4 regions of the Streptomyces sp. NPDC101151 genome follow, and region 3 is predicted to be linked to each of the others. Evidence: riboswitches for the same ligand, from Rfam matches in the RefSeq annotation. Region 3 holds a riboswitch; each other region holds the start of a gene.
The links. A riboswitch is a leader RNA that binds a small molecule or an ion and turns the genes downstream of it on or off. The one in region 3 is predicted to bind cyclic di-AMP.
Positions count from the first base shown of each region.

Region 1: linked by a shared signal. The riboswitch ahead of ACIRU3_RS28135 (C40 family peptidase) and the one ahead of ACIRU3_RS01290 (C40 family peptidase) in region 3 are both predicted to bind cyclic di-AMP.
Region 2: linked by a shared signal. The riboswitch ahead of ACIRU3_RS13160 (M23 family metallopeptidase) and the one ahead of ACIRU3_RS01290 (C40 family peptidase) in region 3 are both predicted to bind cyclic di-AMP.
Region 4: linked by a shared signal. The riboswitch ahead of ACIRU3_RS06855 (peptidoglycan DD-metalloendopeptidase family protein) and the one ahead of ACIRU3_RS01290 (C40 family peptidase) in region 3 are both predicted to bind cyclic di-AMP.

Region 1 is NZ_JBIWPP010000017.1:151,863-158,759, forward strand. Features, by position in the region: gene ACIRU3_RS28100 (8-amino-7-oxononanoate synthase) at 1-968, shown strand, start outside; gene ACIRU3_RS28105 (DUF397 domain-containing protein) at 1,050-1,274, opposite strand; gene ACIRU3_RS28110 (helix-turn-helix domain-containing protein) at 1,284-2,144, opposite strand; gene ACIRU3_RS28115 (ATP-binding protein) at 2,357-2,812, shown strand; gene ACIRU3_RS28120 (hypothetical protein) at 2,809-3,177, opposite strand; gene ACIRU3_RS28125 (LysR family transcriptional regulator) at 3,200-4,138, opposite strand; gene ACIRU3_RS28130 (LysE family translocator) at 4,222-4,839, shown strand; gene ACIRU3_RS28135 (C40 family peptidase) at 4,847-5,320, opposite strand; cyclic di-AMP (ydaO/yuaA leader) riboswitch at 5,323-5,453, opposite strand; gene ACIRU3_RS28140 (hypothetical protein) at 5,887-6,195, opposite strand; gene ACIRU3_RS28145 (ATP-dependent Clp protease proteolytic subunit) at 6,203-6,838, opposite strand.
Region 2 is NZ_JBIWPP010000005.1:464,863-471,759, reverse strand. Features, by position in the region: gene ACIRU3_RS13165 (PrsW family intramembrane metalloprotease) at 1-817, shown strand, start outside; gene ACIRU3_RS13160 (M23 family metallopeptidase) at 962-2,020, opposite strand; cyclic di-AMP (ydaO/yuaA leader) riboswitch at 2,028-2,197, opposite strand; tRNA gene ACIRU3_RS13155 (tRNA-Met) at 2,515-2,588, opposite strand; gene ACIRU3_RS13150 (dihydrofolate reductase family protein) at 2,655-3,788, opposite strand; gene ACIRU3_RS13145 (MarR family winged helix-turn-helix transcriptional regulator) at 3,863-4,393, shown strand; gene ribA (GTP cyclohydrolase II) at 4,524-5,159, shown strand; gene ACIRU3_RS13135 (DHA2 family efflux MFS transporter permease subunit) at 5,243-6,679, opposite strand; gene ACIRU3_RS13130 (NADPH-dependent FMN reductase) at 6,696-6,897, opposite strand, start outside.
Region 3 is NZ_JBIWPP010000001.1:276,719-283,615, forward strand. Features, by position in the region: gene ACIRU3_RS01280 (M23 family metallopeptidase) at 107-1,624, shown strand; gene pcrA (DNA helicase PcrA) at 1,671-4,160, opposite strand; cyclic di-AMP (ydaO/yuaA leader) riboswitch at 4,423-4,593, shown strand; gene ACIRU3_RS01290 (C40 family peptidase) at 4,601-5,704, shown strand; gene ACIRU3_RS01295 (tellurite resistance/C4-dicarboxylate transporter family protein) at 5,776-6,744, shown strand; gene ACIRU3_RS01300 (hypothetical protein) at 6,748-6,897, opposite strand, start outside.
Region 4 is NZ_JBIWPP010000003.1:228,162-235,058, reverse strand. Features, by position in the region: gene ACIRU3_RS06875 (MBL fold metallo-hydrolase) at 1-918, opposite strand, end outside; gene ACIRU3_RS06870 (Glu/Leu/Phe/Val dehydrogenase dimerization domain-containing protein) at 1,111-2,289, shown strand; gene ACIRU3_RS06865 (TetR/AcrR family transcriptional regulator) at 2,385-3,005, shown strand; gene ACIRU3_RS06860 (SGNH/GDSL hydrolase family protein) at 3,084-3,869, opposite strand; gene ACIRU3_RS06855 (peptidoglycan DD-metalloendopeptidase family protein) at 4,157-5,125, opposite strand; cyclic di-AMP (ydaO/yuaA leader) riboswitch at 5,130-5,293, opposite strand; gene ACIRU3_RS06850 (alpha-galactosidase) at 5,597-6,897, opposite strand, start outside.

The sequences.
Region 1 (6,897 bases), on a different contig from region 3:
GGGCGGCCCGGACCTGGGGCGGTGGCTCCACCGGCTCCCGGCTGGTCACCGGTACCACCGAGCTGCACACCGAACTGGAGCGGGAGCTGGCGGACTTCTGCGGCTTCGAGGCGGCCCTGGTCTTCTCCTCCGGTTACGCCGCCAACCTGGCCGCGGTCACCGCGCTGGGCCCGCACGGTTCCCTGATCGTGTCCGACGCGGGCAACCACGCCTCGCTCATCGACGGCTGCCGGCTCGCCCGGGGCGCCACGCAGGTGGTCGGGCACGCCGACCCGGAGTCCGTGGACAAGGCGCTCGGCACGCACGCGGGAGAGGCGATCGTCGTCTCGGACACCGTGTTCTCCGTCGACGGTGACGCGGCGCCGCTGGCCGCACTGGCCGAGGCGTGCCGGGCGCACGGCGCCGGGCTGGTCGTGGACGACGCCCATGGCCTCGGCGTGCTGGGCGACGGCGGCCGCGGCGCTCCGCACGCGGCCGGGCTGGCGGGCGCCGAGGACGTGGTCGTCACGGCCACCCTGTCCAAGTCGCTGGGCAGCCAGGGCGGGGTGGTGCTGGGCTCGGCGCGGGTGATCGACCACCTGGTCAACGCGGCCCGGACGTTCATCTTCGACACGGGTCTGGCACCCGCGGCCGCGGGCGCGGCGCTGGCGGCGCTGCGGCTGTTGCGCCGCGAGCCGGAGCGGGCGGCACGGGCCCGAGCGGTCGCCGCCGAACTGCACGCACGCCTGACCGCCGCGGGTCTGGAAGCGGTACGTCCGGACGCCGCGGTGGTCTCGGTACGGGCCCCGTCCCCGGAGCAGGCCGTGCGCTGGGCGGCCGACTGCCGTACGGCAGGCCTGGCCGTGGGCTGTTTCCGTCCTCCTTCCGTGCCCGACGGCATCTCACGGCTGAGGCTGACCGCCCGCGCGGACCTCTCCGGGGCCGAGATCGAACGCGCTGTACGTGTGATCGGCGAGGCGCGACCATGAGTCGGCGTGACACGGCCGGACTTCGCTCGAAAGTGATCGGATCTGATCAGTAGGAGTCGGTGGGTTGAGGTTGCGCGGGGATCATCGGAGCGCGGTCACGAAACCCGCCCAGCTCCCGGGGGAGAAGAGCAGCGCGGGTCCGGCCGGCTTCTTGGAGTCGCGCACGGCGAGCAGCCCGGCCCAGGGGCCGCAGCGCGGCCGGGCCGTCTCCACGCAGTTGTTCGCTCCCGTGCTGTAGCTGCTGCGCAGCCATCGCGCATCGTGCAGATCGGTACTGGCAGGGACGTTCCGAGGCAGTGCTGACATGGTGCCTCCTTACGCGCCGTCACCTATTCCGGCGATGTAATCCAACGAGTCCTCGGGTGAAAGGGCGTGGATCCGAAGGGTGTTGAAGGCCTCCAGGTAGGCCTTGAGGTCTTCTTTCCGTTCCAGATAGAGGCTACTCGTCAACTGGTCGAGAACAACCACATCCAGATCAGAAGTGCTCGGAAATGAGAAGATAACGAAAGGCCCCGTGAGGCCGACATGCGCTCCCGCGGCGAACGGCAGTACCTGGAGCCGCACTTGGGGCAGGCGGCCGGCCTCGACCAGCCGTTCCAGCTGCCGCGTCATCACCTCCGGCCCGCCGATCTCGCGCCTGAGCACCGCCTCGTCCAGTACGGCGCTCAGCTCCAGCGGCGGATCGGAGCGCAGTACGTCCTGCCTGGCCAGCCGCACCTCCACCAGCGCGTCCAGCCGCTCCTCGTCCACTCCCTCCAGGGCCGCCCGGGTCACCGCGCGGGCGTACTCGGGCGTCTGCAGAAGGCCGGGCACGACCGTGGTCTCCAGGGTGCGCATCCCGCTCGCCTGCGACTCCAGGCTGATGAAATCGCGGTAGGTGGACGGCAGGATCCCGCGGTAGGCGTGCCACCACCGGCTGCGGCCGCCCGCCTCCTCGGACCCCGCCAACATCAGCAGCAACTCACGCAGTTGGCCGTTCCGCACCCCGTAGGCGTCGAGGAGTAACCGCACATCGGCCGGTTTCACCCCGCTGGCGCCGGTCTCGATGCGGCTCACCTTCGACTGGTGCCAGCCCACGAGACGGGCCGCCTCACCGCTGGTGAGCCCCGCCCCGGTACGCAGCGCGCGCAGTTCGGCGCCCAGTTTGCGGCGCCGCACCGCGGGACCGTTCTGCATGGGGAACTCCTTACTCCTTCCGGGCCGCCCAAATACGGTCTCTCGTCGCAGAGTTCACCGCTTTGAGCGACAGATATATGCATATCCTGGTGGATCGCTCCCCTGACCGGCCCGGTGATGGCAGTCTGGCGAAGAAGCACCAGTCCGGGACCGTACTCGAACCATCCGCTCCTCGTCGGACTGCGGTCCCGTGGGAAAGGGACGACGTCGCCATGGCAGACCATCTGGAAGCATCCGTCACTCTGCCGAGCGATCCCGCCTCGGTCTCCGCGGCCCGGTCCTACGTGGTGGGCACCCTCGTGGAATGGGGCCTGCCGTCGGACACCGAGGTGGCCGACACCGTCCGGCTCATCGTCTCCGAACTCGCCACCAACGCCGTGCAGCACACCTTCGGTCAGTCACCCACCTTCACGGTCGACATCGCGCTGCACCGTGACGAACATCTGCGCATCGGTGTCACGGACAGTCATCCGCGCTTTCCGAAGAGACTGCCCGCCGCCGTCCAGCAGGACAACGGGCGCGGCATGGTCATCATCCGCTGGCTCACCGCCGAGTGCGGTGGCAAACTCCGTGTCCGCCCCACGCGCGAGGGCGGCAAGACGGTCTCCATCGAACTGCCCTGGAGCATCCCGGCCGAGCCGGTCGTAGCGGGACAGCCGGAACTCTAGGCTCTGTCGTCGGACTCCCGCCTGCCGTGCGACGACGCCGGGTCGCCGTCCCGCACATGCACGACCAGGCGTGACTGCGGGCCCGCGAACGCGCTTCTCAGCGCCCGCGCCTCGCGGTTCCGCGCGGCGAAGACTGCCGGCTTGTCCACATGGACGCCGAGCATGTCGTAGCTGTCGACGACCTCGGAGATGCCCCGGGTCCTGATGGTGTCCCGCCAGGCCTCCGTATTCCTGCCGAACCACTTCGCGGCCCGCAGGGCTCCATGACGGCGTCCCAGAAGTCGTCCGGCGTCGCCATCGACCGGCCCGCAGGCCGACCACCAGCTCGGTGTCCGTCGTCGTCGCCATGGTGACAGCGTAGTCAACCCCCGCCCGGCCGACGCCGGTTCACAAGGAGGGGTGCTGCTGCACCTGAGCCTGCCGCGCCCGGCCGAACGCCCCGTGCAGCAGGGCCCGGAACGCCTCCGCCGCAGGAGCGACCTCGTCGGCCCGGAACGCGACCGAGATCGTGCGGCTCAGCCGTCCCGCCTCCATCGGCCGTACCCCGACCGGAGTGACCGCGGTCCGCGCCACCATCTCCGGTACGACGGCCACCCCCAGCCCGGCACTGACCAGTGCGCACACGACGGCGTACCCCGGGGTCGGCACCAGCAGCGCCGCGGTGGCACCCGCCGCGGCGAGCAGCGCCTCCACCTCCCGCCGGGCCGGATGATGCGGGGCCATGCTGATCAGCGGCTGCCCGGCCAGCTGCTCCAACGACAGCCGGGACGGGACGCTGCTCAGCGCATGGCCCGGGGCCGTCACCAGCACCAGCTCCTCCACGAGGACCGGCTCCAGACCCACCGAGGCCGGCACGGGAGCGGCCTCACCCGGGTGGTAGGCGTGGGTCAGCGCCAGGTCCACCTCACCGGCCGCCACCGCCGCGACCCCGGCAGGCGGGTCGTAGTCGGCGACCGACAGCCGGACATCGGGATGCGCCCGGCGGAACGCGCTCAGCGCCGGCGGCAGCAGATGGACGCCCGCGGTCGGGAACGTGCCGAGCCGCAGCACCCCGCCCGACAGGCCCGTCAGCCGAGCCAGTTCGTGCCGGGCCTGCTCCAGCTCGTCCAGCACCCGGCGGGCCCGCGCCACCAGCAGTTCGCCCGCCTCGGTCAGCCGGGCCCCGCGGTGATGCCGTACCAGCAGCGCCGTGCCCGCCTCCCGCTCCAGCTTGGCCAGTTGCTGGGAGAGGGCGGGCGGTGTGTAGCCGAGCCGGTCGGCGGCCCGGGTGATGGAGCCCGCCTCCGCCACGGCGACGAGTGCGGCCAGCCTGGTGGGGTCGTACATGGTGGCAGCCTAAAGCACTGCTTAAGGCAGACCATGCCCATTCGAAATACCTGTTGAAGGCAGTCTCCGTGCACGCTGGCCGTATGGACGGACAGCTCATCGCCTTCACCGCGATCGCCGCCGGTCTGGTCGCCATGCCGGGCGCCGACTTCACGGTGGTCGTACGCAACGCCCTGGTCTCCCGCCGGGCCGGCGCGGTCTGCGGGCTCGGGATCGCGGGCGGCCTCCTGGTGCACACCACACTGGCGGTGGCCGGAGTCGCGGCCGTGCTGGTCGCCGTCCCGGCGCTCTTCCGCGCGCTGCAGTTGCTGGGCGGTGCCTATGTGTTGCAGCTCGGTGTGCGGACCCTCTGGTCGCTGCGGCAGCCCGCAACCGGCTCCGCCGAGACGGTGCGGTCGGCCGCGCACCCGCTCCGGCAGGGCTTCGTCACCAACGTCCTCAACCCGAAGGCCTCGCTGACGTTCCTGAGCCTGCTGCCCCAGTTCGTGCCGGCGGGCGGCTCCGCCCTGCCCAGGACGCTGCTGCTCGCGCTGATCGTCTGTGTGCTGGCGCTGGTGTGGTTCCAGGCGGTGGCCCTGTTGGTGGACCGGCTCGGCAGGTGGCTGCGCCGTCCCCGGGCCGCCCGCATGCTGCAGGCCGGCACCGGGGTGGCGCTGACGGCTCTCGGAGCGGCTCTGCTGCTGGAGCCGCTCCTGAGCTGACTCCGGATCAGCTGACCCGGCCGTACCAGACGGTCCTGGTCCAGATCTTCTCCAGCCGCACCACGGCTCCGGTCCGCGGGGCGTGCCAGATCTTTCCCTTACCGGCGTAGATGCCGACGTGGTAGACGCTGGAACCCGAGTGGAAGAACACCAGGTCGCCGGCCTTGCGGCTCCTGGCCGAGATGTGGTGCGTCTTGTTGTACTGCTGGGCTGCCGTACGCGGCAGCTTCTTGCCCGCCTTCTTGAACGAGTAGAGCGTCAGCCCCGAGCAGTCGAACCTGCGCGGCCCGGTGGCTCCCCACGCGTACGGGGCGCCCTTCTTGGAGGCCGCGATCTGGAGTGCCTTGGTCCCTATGGTGGCGGCCGAGGCCTCGGTGGCAAGGCCCGGGACCGCGATCGAGCCGCCCACGGCGGCGAGGGTGAGTGCCGAGGCCGTACCGGCCCGGGCCATCATCGACGGGACACGATTGAGCGCAGTCATGCGCAACCCTTCGTCAGCCGCCTGTGAAGGATGACCTGTCGGATTCGGGCTGGCGAAGTTGCCCGGCCGCGTTGCCGCGGCTTCACCCCAAGGGCTGCTCGGCACGACCGTCCGTCTGCGACGAACGTTCGTCCCGGCGACCCGTCTTGCTCGGGTCCTCCACTCCTGCCGATCCACTCCTGTCGACCGGTCATCCGGGCGGCGGCAGGACTCGGCGTCCGCCCGGATCGCCCCGCCGCTGTGGCGGGGGCTTGTCGTCAGTCAGGGATCTTCACTCACAGCAGTCGGAAAATCCCAACGGAATCGGGAGTTTGTGGTGTTACTCACCACTCACCCGTTCGGGTGGACACTGCTCTGTTCGAGTTGCCGTCAGATCCCGTACGTAGCCCCGGACCTGGGGCGGAGCACTTCCGCGCGGGCCCGGAACCCGCACGCTGCGCAAGTCGGGAAGCCCGGAAAAAAATCCGAAGATACGCCGGCCGGGGGTACACCGTTCGGGCCGTTTCAACTCCGGCCCGGACGGGGTGTCGACACCTGGCTCCCGCCGGGCCGGACGCGCGTCCGGGTCAGCCGACGCAGTCCGGCGGGAGCGCGACGCGAGCGGTACGGCGCTCGCCGTCCAGCACCCGCAGAGCCTGTGCGAGCGTGTCCCCGTGCAGCTCCGTCTCGCCCCGCTGGTGCATCAGAGCGAGCGCGTCGCGCAGTTCGGCCGCCTTGCGCACCAGGGCCTGCGCCGCGCGCAGCCCGCGATAGGTGTCCCCGTACTGCGCCGGGTTGATCCGGCCCAGCAGGTCGACCGTCTCCAGATAGCGATCGATCAACTCGCCCTCGGCGCGCGTCAGTGCGGGCAGCGGCGGCAGCTCCGGTGGCAGCATCTGCGGCTCAGCCCGCGTGCCCGGTGCCGTGGGCGGTCCTGCGGCTCGGGACGACGGCATCCACCAGGCCGTAGGCCAGTGCGCCCGGCGCGTCCAGCACCAGGTCCCGCTCCAGGTCCTGGTGGACCTGCTCCGCGGTGCGCCCGGTGTGCCGGGCGAGCATGTCCTCCATCAGGGTGCTCGTCCGGGCCAACTCCTCCGCCTGGATGGCGAGATCGCTCGGCTGTCCCTGGACCGGCTCGGGCAGTGCGGGCTGCGTCAGCACCATACGCGCGCCGGGCAGGGTGAACCGCTTGCCCGGTGTACCGGCCGTGAGCAGCACCGCGGCGGTCGAGGCGGCCTGGCCCAGGCAGTAGGTCTCCACGTCGCAGCTGACGTAGCGCATCGTGTCGTAGACCGCCGTCATCGCGCCGAACGAGCCGCCCGGGCAGTTGAGGTACAGCGTGATGTCCCGGTCCGGGGCTGCGTGTTCGAGGTGCATGAACTGAGTGATCACGTCGGTCGCCGCCGTGTCGTCGAGCGGTGTCCCCAGGAAGACGATCCGGTTCTCGAACAGCTTCGAGTAGGGGTCGAGCGTGCGATGGCCCGTGCCGGTGCGCTCGGTGAACTCGGGCAGGACGTGGCGGGCGGACGATCGGGTCATGGGCATACCCCTCCTCGCGACAGGGCCTACGGCGGCCTCTTCTGTAAAAAATGTACAGG
Region 2 (6,897 bases), on a different contig from region 3:
AGCCGGGGTCACCGCCACCGGGTTCGCGTTCACCGAGAACATCCTCTACCTGGGCACGGCCTTCGGGACCGACCAGCTGACCGGCGATCGCGGCATCGCCTCCGTCACCGCCGCCACCTTCTTCGTGCGCATCGTGATGTCCCCCTTCGCGCACCCTCTGTTCACCGTGCTCACGGGCATCGGCTTCGGTTTCGCCGCTCTCTTTCCGGAACGGCAGCGCGCCCGTCGCGCCCTGGTCCCGCTCGGCGGGCTGCTGCTGGCGATGAGCATGCATGCCTTCTGGAACGGCTCCTCCACCTTCGGCGCGTTCGGGTTCTTCGCCGTCTACGGCGCCTTCATGGTGCCGGCGTTCGGCCTGCTGACCTGGCTGGCGATCTGGACGCGGCAGCGCGAGCTGCGGACCGTGCGGGAGGAGCTGCCGGCGTATGTGTACGCGGGATGGCTGACGCCGGCCGAGCCGTTCGTGCTCGGGTCGATGCGGGCGCGGCGGACGGCCCGCGACCACGCCCGGCAGCACTTCGGGGGGCGGCCCGCGGCGCGGGCGGTGGCGGAGTACGAGGCGTACGCCACCTCGCTTGCGTTCCTGCGGCACCGGGGGCAGCGAGGGCGGGCCGGGGCCGACTTCGTCGTACGGGAGCGGGAGTTGCTGGCCGAGCTGTGGCGGCGGCGGGACGTGGCCCGGCCGGCGCTCGATCACGCGGCGAGGACGGCCGCGCCGGCTCGGCCGTTGTACGGGGCGCCGATGCCTACGCCGTACTGGACCGCGTACGGGTATCCGACGGTGCCGTATCCCGCGTACAACCCGTATCGGTCGTAGCCGGGCCGGTTGCGGAGGGCCCGCGGTCAGTGCGGTTTCCGCGAACGGTGTGCGAGAACGACCGGCAGCCCTGACGTCGGGGGGTTGTCGTCGGGGCTGCCGGGGACCGGATGAGGGGTCGGTCAGGAGCGGGTCAGCGGCCGCTCAGGGGGTGAGGCCCTTGCCGCGCAGCCACGCCATCGGGTCGATGCCGGTGGACTGGCCGCCCGGGTGGACCTCCAGGTGGAGGTGCGGGCCGGTGACGTTGCCGGTGGCGCCGACACGGCCGATGACGTCGCCGGTGCTGACCTCCTGGCCGACGGAGACGTTGATCGAGGACTGGTGGCAGAACCACAGCTCGGTACCGTCGTCCAGGGTCAGGATGGTCCGGTAGCCGTAGGAGCCGGCCCAGCCCGCCTCGGTGATCTTGCCGCTGTGGACGGCCTTGATGAGCGTGCCGGTGGGCGCGGCGAAGTCGAGGCCGGTGTGGTAGCCGGAGGACCACATCGAACCGGCCTGGCCGAAGGTCGAGGTGATCGTGTACGACGAGGTCGGCAGCGTGTACTGCTTGGCCAGCTCTGCCAGGCGCTCCGCCTCGGCCTTCTTCTTGGCCTCGGCGGCCGCCTTCTTGGCGTCGGCCTCGGCCTCGGCCTTGGCAGTGGCGGCCTTGGCGGCGGCTTCCTTCTCCGCCTGGGCGGCCGCGTCGGCGGTCTGCTTCTCGGCGGCGGCGACGGCGGCGGCGGTGACCTTGCCGTCGGCCTTGCTCTGCTGCTGCTCGGCCTGGGCCATGATCCGGTTGCGCAGGGCCTCGCCCGCGTCGGAATCGCTCTGGTCGCTGTCCGCGGAGGTCGTACCGACATTGCTCAGCGAGGCCGCGTCGGCCTTGGGCGCGTCGGAGGAGTCGTCGAACAGGTGACCTACCGAGGGCAGGTCGGGCATGGAGATGGACAGCGGCGGCTTGCCGGTGTTGGCGCTGGCCATGCCGCCCGCGCCGACGGCGGCTATGACGCCGACGCCGAGGACCGTGGAGCTGCGGGCGAGTCCGCCGCCGCGCTGCTTGGCGACGCGATGCCGGCCGCGCACCGGCCGTATGGACTCCTCGGTGGGGTTCCATTCCTCCCAGGGGCCCTCTTCGGTGCGCTGAGCGCCGAAGTAGCCGAAGGATTCGGTCTCGCGCTGACTCGGCACGAACGGGGCTTCTGGGGCAGGCCGGTTGGACGCCACGCGGGCGTGCTCCTTTCCTTCCTCCGCCTACCGGGTTAGCTGACGGGTTCGGAGCAGGAAGGTCTCCTACGCGCGTAAACCGGTCGTGGAACCAGAACGGTTCACGACGGCTTCCGTGCGATTCACCCCAAGGTGGTGGTTCCCCGGTTCCCTTGCGGGATTCGGCTCGTGAGCACGGAGCCGTCTCTTGTGACGGCTGGGACGACCGCGCTGCGTTATCGAACGTTAATAGACCCGGTAGCCAGATTCCAAGCCGTTCGGCTTGATCATTAACGTTTTCCAGGCGGGACGTACGTGCCAGGACCGGCGGAAAACGGGCGAGTTGGCCGACGTTCAGGAGTCACAGCGGTTTTGAGGGTGACTCGACTGTTATGCGGAGGGCTCCCGTCCGCTCACTGTGGGTGACACGGGCGTCCGGACCTGCGGGTGGCACAGGTCCGGGAAAACACTCAGGGCCGGAATCCATGTGCTGGATTCCGGCCCTGGGCTTTCAGTAGCGGGGACAGGATTTGAACCTGCGACCTCTGGGTTATGAGCCCAGCGAGCTACCGAGCTGCTCCACCCCGCGTCGTTGTGACTCCAGTGTACGCCATGCGCGGGACGCCCAAGCACACGCGCCTGCGTGAGCTGCCGCTCAGGGCAGCAGGTGCGCGTTCGGCGCCTTCGCCAGACCCTCGTACTCGGGCAGCAGGACGGCCGCCACGCCCGCGTCCACCAGCACCCCGGTCCCGTCGGCCGCCGTCACGAACGTGTCCGGCTCGCGCCAGGCCGTGACCACCCGCCGTACGCCCGCCCGCAGGATCAGCTGGGCACAGGGGGCAGGGCGGGAGGCTCGGCGGGAGCAGGGTTCCAGGCTGCTGTAGACGGTGGCGCCGGGAAGGCGCGGGTCGGCAGGGTCGATCTTCGCGAGGGCCGCCTCCTCCGCGTGCACCACGGGGTCGCCGCCCTCCCGCGAGTGGCCGCGCGCCAGCTCCGTGCCGTCGGCGGCGATCACCACCGCGCCGACACTGAAGGCCGTCCGCGAGGGCGGGCACAGGGCGGCCAGCTCGCAGGCGGTGCGCAGCCAGTGGCGGTCGGCGGCGGCGGGCGCCGGGCCGGTGCCGGGGGCGGTGGGCTCGTAGCGCATCAGGACGACGTCCTCGATCCTGCGGGCCTCGGTGAGGCGGAGGCGGCCGCCCTGGTACGCCCCCGGGCCGAACAGGCGCGGGGCGGCCGGGTCGCCGACGAAGAGCGGGGCGAGGACCAGCTGGAGCTCGTCGGCGAGGCCCTGCTGGAGGAGCTGGGTGTGGACGGTGCCGCCGCCCTCGACCATCAGACGCCGTACGCCCCGCACGTCGTGCAGATGCTCCAGCAGGGCGCGCCAGTCGAGGCCGGGGCCGAGGGAGACCACGTCGGCGGTCCGGCCGAGGGCTCGGGTGGCCTGTTCGGCGCCCTTGTCCGTCGTGTACACGAGCTTCTCGCCGCCCGTGTGCCAGAAGTTCGCGGCCGGGTCGAGGTCGCCGGTAGCCGTGACGGTGATCTTCAGGGGGTACGCGGGCCTGCCCTCGGCGGTGCGGGCCGCGCGGCGCTCGGCAGAGTTCACCAGCAGGCGCGGGTTGTCGGCGCGGATGGTGCCGGCGCCGATCAGGATGGCGTCGACCGAGGCACGCACCTCGTCGACGCGGTCGAAGTCGGCCGGGCCGGACAGCAGGAGCCGGTCGGGGCCGGTGTCGTCCAGAAAGCCGTCGAGGGAGACGGCGGCGGACAGCAGGACGTACGGGTACGGCATCGGCGCGGTCTCCCTGGCGAGCGGTCACGGGCTGCGATCTTGGTTCAAGTTTGAAACAAACCTACACTGGCGGCATGACGACCCGCTGGCTCACCCCCGAGGAGCAGCGCGCCTGGCGCGCCTACATCGCCGCCTCCCAGCTGCTGGAGGACGCGATCGACCGGCAGCTCCAGCAGGAGGCCGGCATGCCACACCTGTTCTACTCCGTGCTGGCCAACCTCTCCGAGGCGCCGGACCGCCGCCTGCGCATGACCGATCTCGCCGAGAAATTGAAGATCACGCGCAGCAGGCTGACGTACGCCGTGACCAGGCTGGAGCGGGACGGGATGGTGCGGCGGGAGGACTGCAGCTGGGACCGGCGCAGCAGTATCGCGGTCCTGACGGACGAGGGGATGGCCGTGCTGGAGCGTACGGCACCCGGGCATGTCGACACGGTCCGCGCGACCCTCTTCGACCGGCTCACGCCGGAGCAGGTGGGGCAGCTGGAGGAGATCTGCACGGGGATCGCGCGCGGGCTGCAGGGGGAGGAGACCGGAGCCGCCGTGGAGGACGTGCCGTGGCGGCGGCGGTCGTCGCCCTGTTCGGGGCCGCCCGCCTCGTCGTAGGCCCTGGAGCCTGTCGCGGGCCGCACCGCAAACCCGTTGCTTTAACTTTGAAGCATGGGGTAGGGTCACCGACCGGAGTAGCTGCTTCAAATCTGAAGCAGGTGCCAAGGGAACGAACCCGGAGGCCCGCATGCCCGACACCCCCGCCGCCACGCCGCGCGCCCGCGTCCGGGTACCGCTGCACTTCCACGACGGATACCGCGTCGACGCCGAACTCGTCACCTTCCACGGACTGGCCGACGGCCAGGAGCACGTGGCCGTGGTCCTCGGCGAGCCCGGTCCGGTTCCGCTGGTGCGGCTGCACTCCGAGTGCCTGACCGGCGACGTCTTCGGCTCGGCCCGCTGCGACTGCGGTCCCCAGCTGCGCGAGGCGGTCGAGCGGATCGCCGAGCGCGGGGGCGTGCTGCTCTACCTCCGCCAGGAGGGGCGCGGCATCGGCCTGTACAACAAGCTCGACGCCTACGCCCTCCAGGACCAGGGGCTCGACACCTACGAGGCGAACGCCGCGCTCGGCCTCCCGGAGGACGCCCGCGACTACACGGCCGCCGCGCAGATGCTGCGCGCCCTCGGCATCGGCGAGCTGGACCTGCTCTCCAACAACCCCGACAAGGCGGAGCAGTTGCGCTCGCTCGGGGTCGTCGTCCGGGACCGGGTGCCGACCGGTGTCTTCACGACGGCCCACAACGTCCGCTATCTGCGCGCGAAGGTCCTGCAGACGCAGCACACGCTGCCGCTGGGCGAACTGACGGAGCTGAACGCGGGCTGACCCGGCGACGGCGGCGCCGGGAGCTGCACCCGCCGCCAGGCTCCTCAGCCCGGCCACGCCCGGCAGCCCCGCCGCCACGCTCCTCAGCCCCTGCGGGCGTCCGGCAGTCGCAGTGCCGGCAGGATCGCCAGGGCCAGCAGGGCCGCAGCGATCGCGTACGTGATCCGGAAGCGCGCCGGCTCCATGCCCGCCGATCCCAGCACCACCGACAGCACCGCCGTCCCGACGGACGCCCCCAGCTGGGAGTTGATGCCCAGCGCGGTGCTGGCCGCGGCCACGCGGTCGGCGGGCAGGTCACGGGTCGCGGTCGTCATCGTCGGCATCAGCACCGTGCCGGCCCCGACGCCCATCACCATGGCCGGGACGACCACCCGCCACATGGGCACCCCGCTCACCCCGCTCTGCAGTGCGACCAGCGCCATCCCGAGGGCACCGACCGCGATCCCGGCCGGAATCAGCCTGCGCGGCGACACCCTGTCGATCCGCCGCGCCGCGATCTGCATCGCCACCCCGACGGCCAGCCCCACCGGAGCGCCCAGCAGCCCGACGCCGGTCGCGCTCACGCCCCGCTCCTGCTGCCAGTACAGCGGCCCGAGCAGCATCGACCCGAAGTATCCGCAGGTGAACAGGGCGAGTGTGGCGATGCCTGCGGCGAAGGTACGGTCGCCCAGCAGCCGCAGGTCCAGCAGCGGCGCGCGGACGGTGAGGGCACGTCGTACGAAGGCGGCGGCGAGGACGGCCCCGGCGAGCGTGGGCAGCAGAGCGCCCGGCGCCGTGAAGTCGCCGCGCTCACCGCCCCGGGCCAGGCCGTACAGGAGCAGGGCCAGACCGGGCGAGAACATCAGCAGGCCGGGGACGTCCAGGCGGGGCACCCCGGCGGTACGGGCATCGGGCGCGTCCCCGGGCAGCAGCCGTACCGCGAGCGTCAGGGCGAGCGCGCCCACGGGCAGGTTGACCAGGAAGATCCAGCGCCAGGACGCGGAGTCGACCAGCCAGCCGCCGAGCAGCGGCCCGGCGATCGGTCCGACCATGATGGGCAGCCCCAGCAGGCCCATCGCACGGCCGAGCCGGGCCCGGTCGGCGATCCGCATCACCAGCGCCATGCCGACCGGCATCAGCAGCCCGCCGCCCAGCCCCTGCAGCGCACGGAAGGCGATGAGGCTGCCCGCGTCCCAGGCGCACGCGGCGAGCACCGAGCCGAGCGTGAACACGGTGAGCGCGGTCAGATAGGTGCGCTTGGCGCCGATCCGGCCCATCGCCCAGGCCGCGGCGGGAATGACCGCGGCGAGCGCGAGCGTGTACGCGGTGACGGTCCACTGGATCGTCGCCAGCGGGGCGTCGAAGGACTCCGCGAGGTGGCGCAGCGCGACATTGACGATGGTCATGTCGAGCACGGACATCAGAGAGCCGATGACGACGACGGCGACGACGCGGTAGAGCGCGGTGGTCGCGGTGGTCGCCTCCGCTGCCGGCCGGGCGGGTCCGGTGACCGCCGCCCCGGCGGGCTCGGCCGTGCTCATCTCCCCCACCCCGCCCTCAGCCCGCGTACGGGTGCTCGGCGCGGCCGGCCCGCAGGACCCGCCCCCACCAGGCGAGTTGGCCGAGCATGCCCTTGGCCGCACCCGCGCACACGGCCGCGTCGCGCGGCGTCCCGTCCTCCCCGAGGCCCGACCACGGCCCGTGCAGGCTGACCGAGTCCCGCACGGTCGTCGCGTGCAGTTCGGCGAAGACCAGCCGC
Region 3 (6,897 bases):
TTCCGGCCAACGCGAAACCAGCTGAAGATTGTCGCGCCCGCGTACCGCCGGGTACAGTCGCCGCACTGCTCTGGCAGCCCCTGTTGTCGAGGCGAAAGAGAAGTTGGTGAACGACCGTCACCCGTCGGGGATCATGACCACCCCGGCTCCGGCTTCCGACGCCTCCGCCGCGCACTACGCGCCGTACGGGGCACAGGAAGCCCCCTATGACGACCTCACCACGTACGGCGGCTACGACGCCAACGGTTTTGCGGCCGGCACCACCGGCGCCTTCGCCACCGACCCGCTCTTCGGCAGCCTCCCCGGCAATGAGCAGCACACCGGCGCGTACGACAGCACGCAGTGGCAGACCGGCACCGGGCAGACCCTGAACTACGACCCGTACGCGGCCCAGCACCAGACGGGCCACGACTCGGGCGCGTACGACACCACCGCCTGGACGTTCCCCGCACAGCCCACGGGGAACGACGTCAGCGGCCAGTGGGACGCGAACGCCTGGCTGCAGCCCGACCAGTCCACCGGCGCCGCCCCCACCCAGCACTGGGAGTGGGGCACCCAGACGTTCGACACGGGCACGTACGACGCCACGCAGTGGAACTCCGACGGCACGGCCCTGCAGCACGAGCAGGTTGGCGAACCGTTCGACCAGCAGGCCACGGCCACGTTCGAGCAGGTCGGCGACCCGCACTCGACCGCAGCCTTCGAGCAGCTGTCGTACGAGAACGCCACCTACGGCGAACCGGGCGAAATCGACGAGTTCACCGAAACGCACGCCGAGAACGGCGAGTTGGGCGACACGGGCGAGCTGCCCGCCGTACCGGCCCTGCTCGACGACCAGGAAGAGACCACCCCGGCCCCGGCGACCCGTGCCGGCTCCCGCAGTGCGGCGCGTTCCCGGCGCCGTACGCCCCCCAAGCGCTCCGCACTGCTGACCGTCGCCGTGCCCTCGGCCTGCGTGATGGGGGTGGCCGGGATCGCCGCCGCCTCCGTGGGCAGCCTGACCGACGGCGGCAAGGACACCACCGCTTCGGCCCCGGACGCGCAATCGGTGAAGCCGTCTGTCGCCAACAGCAAGCTGGACGCCCAGCTCAAGACGCTCTCCGCGGGCGCCGACGACTTCGCCCACCGGGCCAGCCGTACGCAGGAGCGCATCGACCTCAAGGCGCAGCAGGCGCTGCAGCAGAAGAAGGCTGCCGCGGAGGCCGCGCTCAAGGAGCGACTGCGCCCCAAGTTCGCCCTGCCGGTCGCACAGCGGGGGCTCAGCGCCTACTTCGGCCAGGCCGGTGTGAACTGGATGTCCGTGCACACGGGCATCGACTTCCCGGTCTCGTACGGCACCACGGTGATGTCCGCCACCGACGGTGTGGTCTCCACGAAGTGGAACAGCGCCTACGGCAACATGATGATCGTGACGGCGAAGGACGGCACGGAGACCTGGTACTGCCACCTCTCCAGCTACCGCGTCGCCTCCGGCACGGCCATCAAGGCCGGCCAGCCGATCGCCTACTCCGGCAACTCGGGCAACTCCACCGGCCCGCACCTGCACTTCGAGGTACGGCCGGCCGGCGGGTCGGCCATCGACCCCCTGCCGTGGCTGCGCAGCCACGGCCTGGACCCGACCTGAGTCCTGCATGCAATGAGCCCCGCCGATCCGGCGGGGCTCACTTCGTCTACAGCTTCTCCACCGGCGCGTACCGCAGCAGCAGTCGCTTCGGTTTGGTGTCTCCGAAGTCGATCGTCGCTTCCGCGTTCGCGCCCGTGCCCTTCACGGCGACGACCGTACCGAGACCGAACTGGTCGTGGGTCACCCGGTCCCCGACGGCCAGCCCCACCACCGGCTTCTCCGTGGACCGCCGGGTGGCGAACCCGGACGCGCCCGACGCGGAGGAGCGGGAGCGGGTCGAGGACAGCGAGGCCGCCACGCCGGCCGCGGGGCCCGACGACACCGGAGCGGTCGCGCCCGTCCGCTTCCACTCCATATGGGCGGCCGGGATCTCCTCCAGGAAGCGGGAGGGCGGGTTGTACGACGGCTGCCCCCAGGCGCTGCGCACCGCCGACCGCGTGAGGTAGAGCCGCTCCCGCGCGCGTGTGATGCCGACGTACGCCAGGCGCCGCTCCTCCTCCAGCTCCTTGGTCTGGCCGAGCGCGCGCATGTGCGGGAAGACGCCGTCCTCCATGCCGGTCAGGAAGACGACCGGGAACTCCAGGCCCTTGGCCGTGTGCAGGGTCATCAGGGTGATGACTCCGGAGCCGTCCTCCTCGTCGTCCGGGATCTGGTCGGAATCGGCGACCAGAGCGACCTTCTCCAGGAAATCGGACAGCGCCACGGACTCGCCCTCGCCGCGCTCCTGCTCGAACTCCAAAGCCACGGCCGCGAGTTCCTGGAGGTTCTCGATGCGGGTCTCGTCCTGCGGGTCGGTGGAGGCCTGCAGCTCGGCGAGATAGCCGGTGCGCTCGAGAATCGCCTCCAGGACCGTCGCCGGACCGGCGCCCGACTCGACGATCGTCCGGAGGTCCTCCATCAGCGTATTGAACCGCTTCACGGCGTTCGTGGAGCGCGCGGCCATGCCGTACGCCTCGTCGACGCGGCGCAGCGCCTGCGGGAAGCTGATCTTCTCGCGCTGGGCGAGAGCGTCGATCATCGCCTCCGCGCGGTCGCCGATGCCGCGCTTGGGGACGTTGAGGATGCGGCGCAGCGGCACCGAGTCCTCGGGGTTGGCGAGGACACGCAGGTAGGCCAGGACGTCCCGGACCTCCTTGCGCTCGTAGAAGCGGACGCCGCCGACGACCTTGTAGGGCAGGCCGACGCGGATGAAGACCTCTTCGAAGACACGGGACTGGGCGTTGGTGCGGTAGAAGACGGCGACGTCCCCGGACTTCGCCTCTCCCGCGTCCGTGAGGCGGTCTATCTCGTCGGCGACGAACTGGGCCTCGTCGTGCTCGGTGTCGGCCACGTAGCCGGTGATGCGCGCGCCCTGGCCGGCGTTGGTCCACAGGTTCTTGGGGCGGCGGGACTCGTTGCGCTCGATGACCGCGTTGGCGGCGGACAGGATGGTCTGCGTGGAGCGGTAGTTCTGCTCCAGCAGGATCGTCGTCGCGTTCGGGTAGTCCTCCTCGAACTGGAGGATGTTGCGGATGGTCGCGCCACGGAAGGCGTAGATCGACTGGTCCGCGTCACCCACCACGCACAGTTCGGCGGGCGGCAGGTCGTACTCGCTCGGCGGTACGTCGGATCCGCCGGCGCGTTCGCCCGTGCCCACCAGCTCGCGCACCAGCGCGTACTGGGCGTGGTTGGTGTCCTGGTACTCGTCCACCAGGACGTGCCGGAAGCGGCGGCGGTAGTGCTCGGCGACGTCCGGGAAGGCGCGCAGCAGGTTGACCGTCGTCATGATCAGGTCGTCGAAGTCGAGCGCGTTGGCCTCGCGCAGCCGCGACTGGTAGAGCGCGTAGGCCTGGGCGAGGGTCTTCTCGAAGCCGTCTGCGGCCTGGGCGGCGAAGTCCTCCTCGTCGATCAGCTCGTTCTTGAGGTTGCTGATCTTGGCGCTGAAGGACTTGGGCGGGAAGCGCTTGGGGTCGAGGTCCAGGTCGCGGCAGACCAGGGCCATCAGGCGCTTGGAGTCGGCGGCGTCGTAGATGGAGAAACTCGACGTGAAGCCGAGCTTCTTCGACTCGCGCCGCAGGATCCGTACGCACGCGCTGTGGAAGGTCATGACCCACATCGCGTTCGCGCGCGGGCCGACGAGCTGTTCGACGCGCTCCTTCATCTCGCCCGCGGCCTTGTTGGTGAAGGTGATCGCGAGGATCTGGCCCGGGTGCACGTTCCGCTCGGCGAGCAGGTGGGCGATGCGGTGGGTGAGCACGCGGGTCTTGCCGGAGCCGGCGCCGGCGACGATGAGCAGCGGCGAGGCGGCATGGACGACCGCGGCGCGCTGGTTCTCGTTCAGCCCCTCCAGGAGCGCTGCCGCGTCGATCGCGGGGCGCGGGGCGCCGTCGCGGTAGTACGCGTCCCGGTCCGGCGGTGCGTCGAACTTCCCGCCGAACAGATCGTCCGGAAGCGGCTCCGGAGCGTGATCGTCCTCGGGCGGCGGCGGGGATTCCTCCTCGCGCCCGCGAGGGCTCTGGAGGTCCGCCAGGAAGCTGTCGTCAAAGAGGCTGCTCATCGCTCTCCGAGTTTAGGGCGCCGCACCGACAACCGGCCGCCACCCCGGGAACATGGCCGGTTTCCCGAAGAGTTGATCAACGCACCCGCGGGTGCCCTCCGAGCCCTCACGCTGCGGAAGCGCCTTGTCACACGCGTATGAAAGTGCCCTCAGGTCACGGAAATGTATCGGACATATGGCACACCAACCTTCACAGGAGTCACACCAGTTGGCTAGGTTGCCGTCAGGCCGCACGAACCCTTCCGGCGAACGTCGCCGAGCGCCGCGGCCTCCGCCGAGTCCGGTGCGCCTTCAGGGCAGCCGGAGCCGGGGACCCACCGATCCTGGGGTGAATCGGCCGACTCCCACCCGGGACGACGCCGTAGGGCAACCCTTCCGAAGCACCCGCCCGAACCCGACAGCTAACCCGGTAGGCGGCACATTGGAAGGAGTCGCCACCCTTGGCGTCGCACCGCAAGCCGCGCCCCGGCGGAACCGGGGGACCGGGCCTCCGCACGCCCGCTCTCGCCACCGCCGCCCTCACCTCCGTGGCCGTACTGTCCCAGACGGCCGGGACCGCCCACGCCGACGACGGCAGGCCGAGCCTGGAGGAGATCGAGAAGAAGGTCGACGAGCTCTATCGCCGGGCGGACTCGGCCACCGAGCGGCCCGAGGAGGCCACGGAGCGGGCCGACCGGCAGCGAGGGCGTCCGGACGCCCTCCGCGGGAAGGCCCTGTCCGCGGACGCCCCGCAGGAGCATGCGGAACGCCCGCCGGACTACTTCGCCCAGAACCGGCTGATGGACCGGCTGGCCTCGACCGTGAAGAAACGGCAGGAGACGACCAGGAGCCTGGAGACACCGGTCGCGCCGCCCGCCGTGCCGCCGGTTGCGACGACCCTCGTGCCGCCGGTCGCGCCGCCCGCCGTGCCGCCGGTTGCGACGACGCTCGTGCCGCCGGTTGCGACGACGCTCGTGCCGCCGGCCGCGACGGCCCCCGTGTCGCCGATCACGCCGCCGCTTGCGACGCCAGCCGCGACGCCGCACGACCCCAAGAGCGCCAAGGCAGCCGTCCAGAGGAAGCTCGCCTCCGCCCGTGAGCTGCTGTCCCGGCCGACCGCCCCGGAGCAGGTGCGGCAGTCCACGCTCGGGCAGTGGCCGCAGGAGGAGGCCGGTACGCCGTCGTACGGGTCCTCCGGCGCGCAGGCCACCAAGGCCGAGAAGGCGATCGCCTTCGCCCGCGCCCAGATCGGCAAGCCGTATGTGAACGGGGCCAGCGGCCCGGGCTCCTACGACTGCGCCGGCCTCATCCAGGCCGCCTGGAGGGCCGCCGGCGTCACCCTGCCGCGCACCGCGCGCGACCAGGCCGCCGCGGGCACCGCGGTCTCCCTCGCCGACGCGCACCCCGGTGACCTGGTCTTCTTCCATGACGACCACAGCCATGTCGGCCTCTGCACCGGCGACGGGATGATGATCCACTCACCGAGACCTGGCGCGTACATCCGCGAGGAGTCCGTCCACCACGGAGGAGAATCGATCATCCGCAGCGTGGTCCGGCCTGCCTGACGTGCTCTTTTCGAGCCCCACGCGCGCGTGCCCTGCGCGTGGGGCGCGCGGGGATACCTAGCATCGGGCGCATGCCCAGGATCTCGGCTCTGCGTGCGTGGTGGGTGGGGCGTCCGCCGGCGGCGGGGGCCGCCGTCATGGCGACCGGCATTGTGTCGGTCGGCCTGCATCTGACGGGTGCCGAAACGGTGTCCCTGGTCTTCCTGTGGCTGGCCTGTGTCGCCTGGCTGGCGCTGGCCGCCGACTTCCTCGTACGGCTGGTGACGCAGCGGCGGCGCTGGGTGGCCGAGGCGAAGAGCCCGGGCGCACTCACCGCCGTCGCCGCCACGGCGGTGCTGGGCACCCGGTTCTCGGCGCTGGGCCGGCAGACGCCGGCCGGGGCACTGCTGGCGCTGGCGGTGCTGTTGTGGCCGGTGCTGCTGTTCCTTGTCCTACGACACTGGGAGCGGCGCATGCCGGGGGCGGTGTTCCTGTGCTGTGTGGCCACACAGGCGCCGGCGGTGCTGGCGGCCACGCTGGCCGCGGCCGAGACGGTGGCATGGCTCGCGCGTGCGGCGCTGGTGCTGTTCTGGCTGGGCCTGGTGCTCTACTGCCTGGCCCTGCCGCGCTTCGATCCGCGGCAGGTCTTCGAGGGGGCCGGGGACCACTGGATCGCGGGCGGGGCGCTCGCCATCTCGGCGCTGGCCGGGGCGAAGCTGCTCTCCGCCGACAGTGCGCGGCTGTACCTGTGGAACGACGACGACCGGGGCGTGCTGCGCAACGTGACCGTCGCACTGCTCGTCCTGGACCTGGTCTGGTACGTGGTCCTGCTGGCCGCCGAGGTGGCCCGGCCGCGGCTGCGCTACGACCTGCGGCGGTGGGCCACGGTGTTCCCCCTGGGGATGACGGGGACGGCCACGCTGGCGGTCGCGGCCGCCCTGGGCGTCGGATGGCTGAAGGGGCCGGGGCAGGTGCTGGTGTGGGTGTCGGTGGCGGCGTGGCTCGCGGTCGCGGCCGGCGCGGTCCTCGCGACCCGCGCCGGGATCAGCGGACGGCGCTGAGCGTCACGTCCACAGCACGGCGATGAAGATGTTCGCGATGGTCAGCGCGCCGACCAGACCGAAGAGGCGCTTGTCCACCTGCTCCTCGTCGCGCTTCACGTACACCAGTCCGAGGATCACGATCAGCAGGGCCAGCTTCACGCCGATCTTGAC
Region 4 (6,897 bases), on a different contig from region 3:
GTGCGGGGCTCCGCCCTGGAGGTCGAGGTGGGCCCGCAGGCCCTCCCCGGGGGTCATGTGGATGTCGGGCCAGAACTCGCTGTACGCGCCGATCTGGATCATCGTGGCGTCGAACGGGCCGTGGTCGGCACCTATGTCCCTGAAGCCGTCGAAGTACCCGGTGTCGCCGCTGTGGTAGATCCGGTGCTCCTCGCCGGCGACCACCCAGGAGGCCCAGAGCGTGTGCTGGGTGTTGCGCAGGCCGCGGCCGCAGAAGTGCCGGGCCGGGGTGGCGGTCAGGGTGAGGCCGCCGATCTTGGTCGCCTCGTGCCAGTCCAGCTCACGCAGCCGGTCCGCGGACACGCCCCAGTGCTCGAGGTGGGCGCCGACGCCGAGCGGTACGGCGAACACGGTGTCCGTGCCGGCCAGCGCCTTGATCGTGGGCATGTCCAGGTGGTCGTAGTGGTCGTGCGAGATGACCACCACGTCGACCGGGCCGAGCGCGGCCAGCGGCAGCGGCACCGGGTGCAGCCGCTTGGGACCGGCGAAGGGGAACGGCGAGCAGCGCTCACCCCAGACGGGGTCGAACAGGACGCGGTGGCCGTCGATCTCCGCGAGCACGCTGGAGTGGCCCATCCAGGTCACCCGCAGCCCCGTGGCGGGCGCCTTGGCGAGGTCGGCCAGGGTGGTCGCGTGCACCGGGACGGTGCCGCGGGGAGCGCGCAGGGGCCGGACGTCCTTGTCGAAGAACACCTTCGCGAAGTCCAGCATGGAACCGGAGGGCCGGGTGCGGGCGGTGCCGCCCGGGTTCTGGAAGACCCCGTCCTTGAAGTGGGGGGAGCGCCGGATCCGCGCAAGGCGCTCACCACCGGGGTCCACTCCGAACGCCGCGGGCCGCAGCACGCTGAGCCCGAAGCTCTGGGAACCCAAACCGGTCACGGTACCTCCAGGTGGAGTCGCTGAGGCCCTCCATTATGGTCGGGCCCTCCGACAGCCCGGCGTGGCCGGGGTCACGTCCGGATCGCCCAGTCCCGTCCTGGACCGCCGCCGAGGGTACGTGGCACGTTGACAGGCCGTCCACCGGCTCCGAATACTGACTCGCGATTCAGTAAACATCCTCCTGGAGACGTTATGACCGCCCCTCTGATGTCGCTCGTCTGGACCGACCACATCACCGGCCGCCGGGGATTCCTGGTCGTCGACCGGCTGGTGCGGGGCGTGGCCAGCGGCGGGCTGCGCATGCGCCCGGGCTGCACCCTGGAGGAGGTCACCGGACTCGCCCGCGGCATGACGATGAAGGAGGCCCTGCACTACAACCCCGAGGGGCGGTACGTCCCTCTCGGCGGCGCCAAGGGCGGCATCGACTGCGACCCGCAGGACCCGCAGGCGTACGGGCTGCTCGTGCGCTACCTGCGTGCCATGCGGCCGTACATCGAGAGCTTCTGGACCACCGGCGAGGACCTGGGCCTCACCCAGGACCTGGTGGACCGCGCGGCGGCGGAGGCGGGCCTGGTCTCCTCCGTCCAGGCCGTGTATCCGCTGCTGGACGACGAGACGGCGGCCCGCAGGCGGCTCGCCGACGCCTTCGCGGTCGAGGTGGACGGCATCGGGCTGGACGAGCTGGCGGGCGGCTGCGGGGTCGCCGAGTCGGTGCTCGCGGCCCTGGACCGGACGTCGGTGCCGTACCGGGGCACCCGGGTGTCCGTGCAGGGCCTGGGCACGATGGGCGGGGCCACGGCGCGCTTCCTCGCCCGCGCGGGCCTCACGGTCGTGGCCGTGGCCGACATCAAGGGGACCATCGCCAACCCGGAAGGCCTGGACGTGGCGGCGCTGCTGGCCGCACGGGACGCCTACGGCACCGTCGACCGCTCCGCTCTGCGCCCCGGTGACCGTGAACTGCCCGGTGACGCGTGGCTGTCCGCCGACGCGGAGGTGCTGGTGCCCGCGGCGGTGTCGTACGCGATCGGCACCGCCGAGCAGGAGCGGGTCACCGCCCGCTGGATCGTCGAGGCCGCCAACATGCCCGTCCTGCCCGAGGCGGAAGCGCTGCTGGCCGCGCGCGGGGTGACCGTGCTGCCGGACGTGGTGGTCAACTCCGCCACGAACGCCTGGTGGTGGTGGACGCTGTTCGGCGACATCGGCCCGGACGCCGACGAGGCGTTCGCGCACATCCGCCACTCGATGCGTGCCCTGATCGACCTGATGCTCACCCGCGCGGAGACGGACGGGACGACCCCGCGCGCGGCCGCCCACGCCCTGGTGACGGACCGGCTGCCGGTGATCGCGGAGCGCTTCGGGTGGTACCGCTGACGGTGGCCGGGCACGCGACGCTCCGCGGCGCGCGAAGTGGCCGGAGGAACCCGGTCCCTTCGGCACCTTCCCGACCGACGGACTAGGGTGACCGCGTGGCGAGAGTGCGGTTGAGTGTGGCGGAGCGGCGTGAGGAACTGCTGCGGGCCGCCATCGAGCAGATCGAGGCGCGGGGCGTGGCGGCTGTGAGGATCGCCGATGTGGCCTCCGCGCTCGGTGTGAGCAACGCGCTGGTGCTGTATCACTTCTCGACGAAGGAGAAGCTGGTCGCCGAGGCCTTCGCCTACGCGGCCGAGGACGACCTCGCGCATCTGCGCGGGCTGCTGGGCCGGCGGACCTCGGCACTGCGCCGGCTGCGGGCGGCCGTGCGCTGGTACGCGCCCACGGGTCAGGCCAAGGGCTGGCGGCTGTGGATCGAGGGCTGGGCGGTGGCGCTGCGCGAACCCGCGCTCCGGCAGGTCACCCGGGACCTGGACAGGCAGTGGAAAGCGGCGATCGCCGAGGTCATCGCCGAGGGTGTGGCCGCGGGCGAGTTCGAGTGCGCCGATCCGGCGGGGACGGCTCTGCGGCTGACCGCGCTCCTCGACGGGCTCGCTGTGCAGCTGACCTCGTACCCGGGCGCGATGCCGCGGTCCCGGGCGCAGCAGTGGGTGGACGACGCACTGGCCCGGGAACTCGGGCTGCGGCGGGAGGCGTTGACCGGGCGGGAGCGGTGAGCGGTCCGGCCGGGACGGACCCGCACACGGGTGTGCCCCGCACCGCCGGCTCGCGGTACGGGGCACGGGCGGCGGCCGTCAGGCCACCGATGCGATCCGCATCTTGATGTCGTCAGGCGACAGGGCGCCCTTCGCCGTCACATGGTCCCCGGAGGACTCTCCGCGCAGCCGGCGGCCGATCCACGGGACCAGGTACTCGCGGGCCCAGTGGACGTCGTCGCGGCGGATGTCCAGGGTGCCCCGGGGCGGCAGCGGCGGCCAGGGCTGCTCCGGGTCGGCCGGGATCTGGAGGCCGAGGGCCTGGCCGGCGCGCAGCGCCACGCGCGTGTGCCCCTCGGGCGAGAGGTGGAGCCGGTCGTCGTCCCAGGCCCTGCGGTCCTGAACGGACTTCAGGGACCACAGGTCGAGGACGGGACAGCCATATCGGTCGGCGATGGCGCGGACGTGCCCGTTGTAGGTGGCGATCTTGCCGCGCAGGTGCTTGAGCAGCGGAACGCCACGGGTGTCGAAGCCGGTCGTCACCAGCACGCTGCCCGCCGCCTCGGCGAGCTGGGCCACGGCCCGCTCGAAGCGCTCGGCCACCTCGTCCGGGTCGGTGCCGGGCCGGATGATGTCATTGCCGCCCGCGCAGAAGGAGACAAGGTCCGGGTCCAGTTCGACGGCCTTCGGAAGCTGGTCCGCCACGATCTGGTCGAGCAGCTTCCCGCGCACGGCCAGGTTCGTGTACGCGAAGTCGCCCTCGGGACGCCGGTCGGCGAGCAGTACCGCGAAGCGGTCGGCCCAGCCTACGAACGCCCCGTCGGGCCCGGGGTCGCCGACGCCCTCGGTGAAGCTGTCCCCCACCGCCACGTACGACCCGATCACTGATCTGTTGTCATTCTTCGAATCGTCTGCCACGTCGGACCATGATTCACCTTCGGATGTGACCTACGCGACCGTAGGCAGGGGTTGACGAACGGTGAGATGAGACACCCTTAAATAATTTGCCAAGCCAGGAATAGCCTGCCCGGCAGGCGCGTTGACCGTGCGATCGGCGACAGTCGATGCGCGAGCGGACACACCGAAGGCCGGACCCGGGGATCGAGGTCCGGCCTTCGGCGCGCGTGTCAGGCAGGTGGTTCCTCAGGAGCGAGTCCCGCAGAGGGGGAGCCTCAGACGGCGACGCCGTGCGAGCGGAGGTAGGCGAGCGGGTCCACGTCCGAGCCGTAGTCCGGGGTGGTACGGATCTCGAAGTGCAGGTGGGGGCCGGTCACGTTGCCGGTGGCGCCGGACAGGCCGATCTGCTGGCCCGCGGTCACGGTCTGGCCGGCCGAGACGGACAGCTGCGAGAGGTGGCCGTACTGGGCGTAGTAGCCGTCGCTCAGCTTGATGACGACCTGGTTGCCGTACGCGCCGCCCCACCCGGCGGAGACGACCGTGCCGGCTCCGACGGCCTTGAGAGAGGTGCCGGTCGGTACGACGAAGTCGACACCGGTGTGGTAGCCGCTGGACCACATGCTGCCGGCCACGTGGTAGGCCGTGCCGACGGTGGCGCCGGCGACCGGGAGGGAGTAGCCGGTGGAGGTGACCGTGGCGGCCGACCCCGCGGTCCGGCTGTACCGGGAGGCCTGCGGGGCGGTGTCCGACCTGGACTGGGAGGGCTGCGACGGCTGCGAGGTCTGCGGGGAGACCTTCGGCCGGGGCTGCGACGGCTGCGGGGTCTGCGTAGGCGCGGAGGACTCCGTGTGCTTGGGGGCGGCCTTCGCACCGAGCGTCAGCTTCAGACCCGGGTGGATCAGCGAGGGGTTCTCGCCGACGGCCTGCCGGTTGTCGGCGTAGACCCGGTGCCAGCCGCCACTGATGTTCTGCTCGTCGGCGATCTTCGCAAGCCAGTCGCCGGACTTCACCGTGTAGGTGTGCCCGCCCGAATTCTGCCGTGCGGGGGCTTTCTTCACGGTCGCCTTCTGCACGACCGGAAGGGACTGCACGGTCTTTCCGGAAGCGGGCTGCGCGGTGACGGCGTGCGCTCCGGTGGCACCGAAGAGCGGCAGTGCCAGCGCGGCGCCACCGGTTCCGGCGACGGCGATCGAGCGGGTGAATCGCGGGGTCTTGGGACGGCGGTGCTTACCCTTCGCGGGCATGGCGCATTCCTCTCCGCCGCCTGCGAGGTGAGCTGTCGGGTTCGGGCTGGAGCTGCCCGGCCGCGCGGTGCGCGACTGCACCCCGAGCCTGCCCCGGAGACCGGGACAGGCAGTCGTACCTGGCGGGTCCCCCGCTCCTGCCGAACACGGGTGAAGTGTGTGGGGACTCCGGGCGGCGGCAGGATTCGGCGTTCCGTCCGGATTGGTGGCGAACGTAAGCGAGCAAGACGCAGCCGGACAAGCAGTAGGTTCCCGGCATCACCGGTCCAGATGATCGAATTCGGGAATTCACGGTCACTCTCCGTAAATTCCCGGATCCCTGCCCTTTTCAATTCCCCGTGTCGATATGGGAATTACGTGGACATGACGCGCGACACACGGTCACGAATATGACGCTCCTCACGCACCACCCGCCCATGCCTCTTTATTCCAGAGCGAGTTGGAATGAAGGCTCTAATTCGGATATATCGCTCAAATGCGGCACAGTCGGAGAATCGCCGCATCCAGGTCACCCGTCAGCCCGGTGTGCCATCCGTGGTGCAGCAGGACCGCACCACGGTGCACTTCGCCCGTTTCACGGCATTCATACGATGCTGTCGGGTCGAGTCCGCGCAGCCGCACCGCCGGCACCGGCTCGCCGTAGCTCTGCGCCTGGAGGCAGGCGAGGACCACCGTCTCGTTCCCGAGGACGTACTGGACGGCGCCAAGACCGCCCACCGGAGGCCGCAGCCGGTAGAGGTCGCCCCGCTGGACCACCGGACGGATCTCCTTGTAGAGAGCCACCCATTTCCCCGCCTCGGCCAGCTCCCCCTCGGTCCACTCGGTGAGGTCGCCGCCGACGCCGAGCACCCCGGCCATCGAGCTGACGAAGCGGAACCGCAGCGAGCTGACCCGCCCGTTCAACTGGGTGTTCGGACTGTCGGTGACCCAGGCGGCCATGACCCGCGCGGGGTGGATCTGGCTGAAGCCGTGCTGGATGGCGAGCCGGTCGAGCGGGTCGGTGTTGTCGGAGGTCCACACCTGGTCGGTGCGGCTCAGCACGCCGAGGTCGATCCGGCCGCCGCCGCCCGAGCAGGACTCGAAGGCGACGCGGGGGTGAGCGGCACGCAGCCGGTCCAGCAGGGCGTACAGGGCGCGGACGTGGTCGACCCACAGGCGCTGCGGGTAGGGCTCCCCGGGCCAGCCGGCGTCGGTGAAGCAGCGGTTGAAGTCCCACTTCACATAGTCGATCGGGGCGGAGGACAGAAGGGCGTCCAACTGCTCCCAGAGGTACTCCTGGACGTCCTCACGGGCGAGATTCAGGACGAGTTGATTACGCAGTTCCGTCCGCTTACGTCCCGTTTGGTGCTGCACCCAGTCGGGGTGGGCGCGGTAGAGATCGCTGTCGGGGTTGATCATCTCGGGCTCGACCCAGATGCCGAACTGCATACCGAGGTCGTGCACCTGGTCGGCCAGAGGCTTGAGGCCCTGCGGGAAGCGGTCGGGGTTGGGCGTCCAGTCCCCGAGCCCGGCGCGGTCGCTGGTGCGGGCACCGAACCAGCCGTCGTCCACGACGAACAGTTCCACGCCGATCCCGGCGGCCCGCCGGGCGAGGGCCGTCTGCTGCTCCTCGGAGATGTCGAAGTTGGTCGCCTCCCAGGAGTTGAACAGCACCGGCCGGTCCTGCTCCGCGCCCGGGACGACATGGGCCCGCTGGTAGGCGTGCCAGGTGCGGCTGGCCCCGCCGAAGCCGCCGTCGCTCCACAGGCCCGCGAAGACGGGGGTGGTGTACG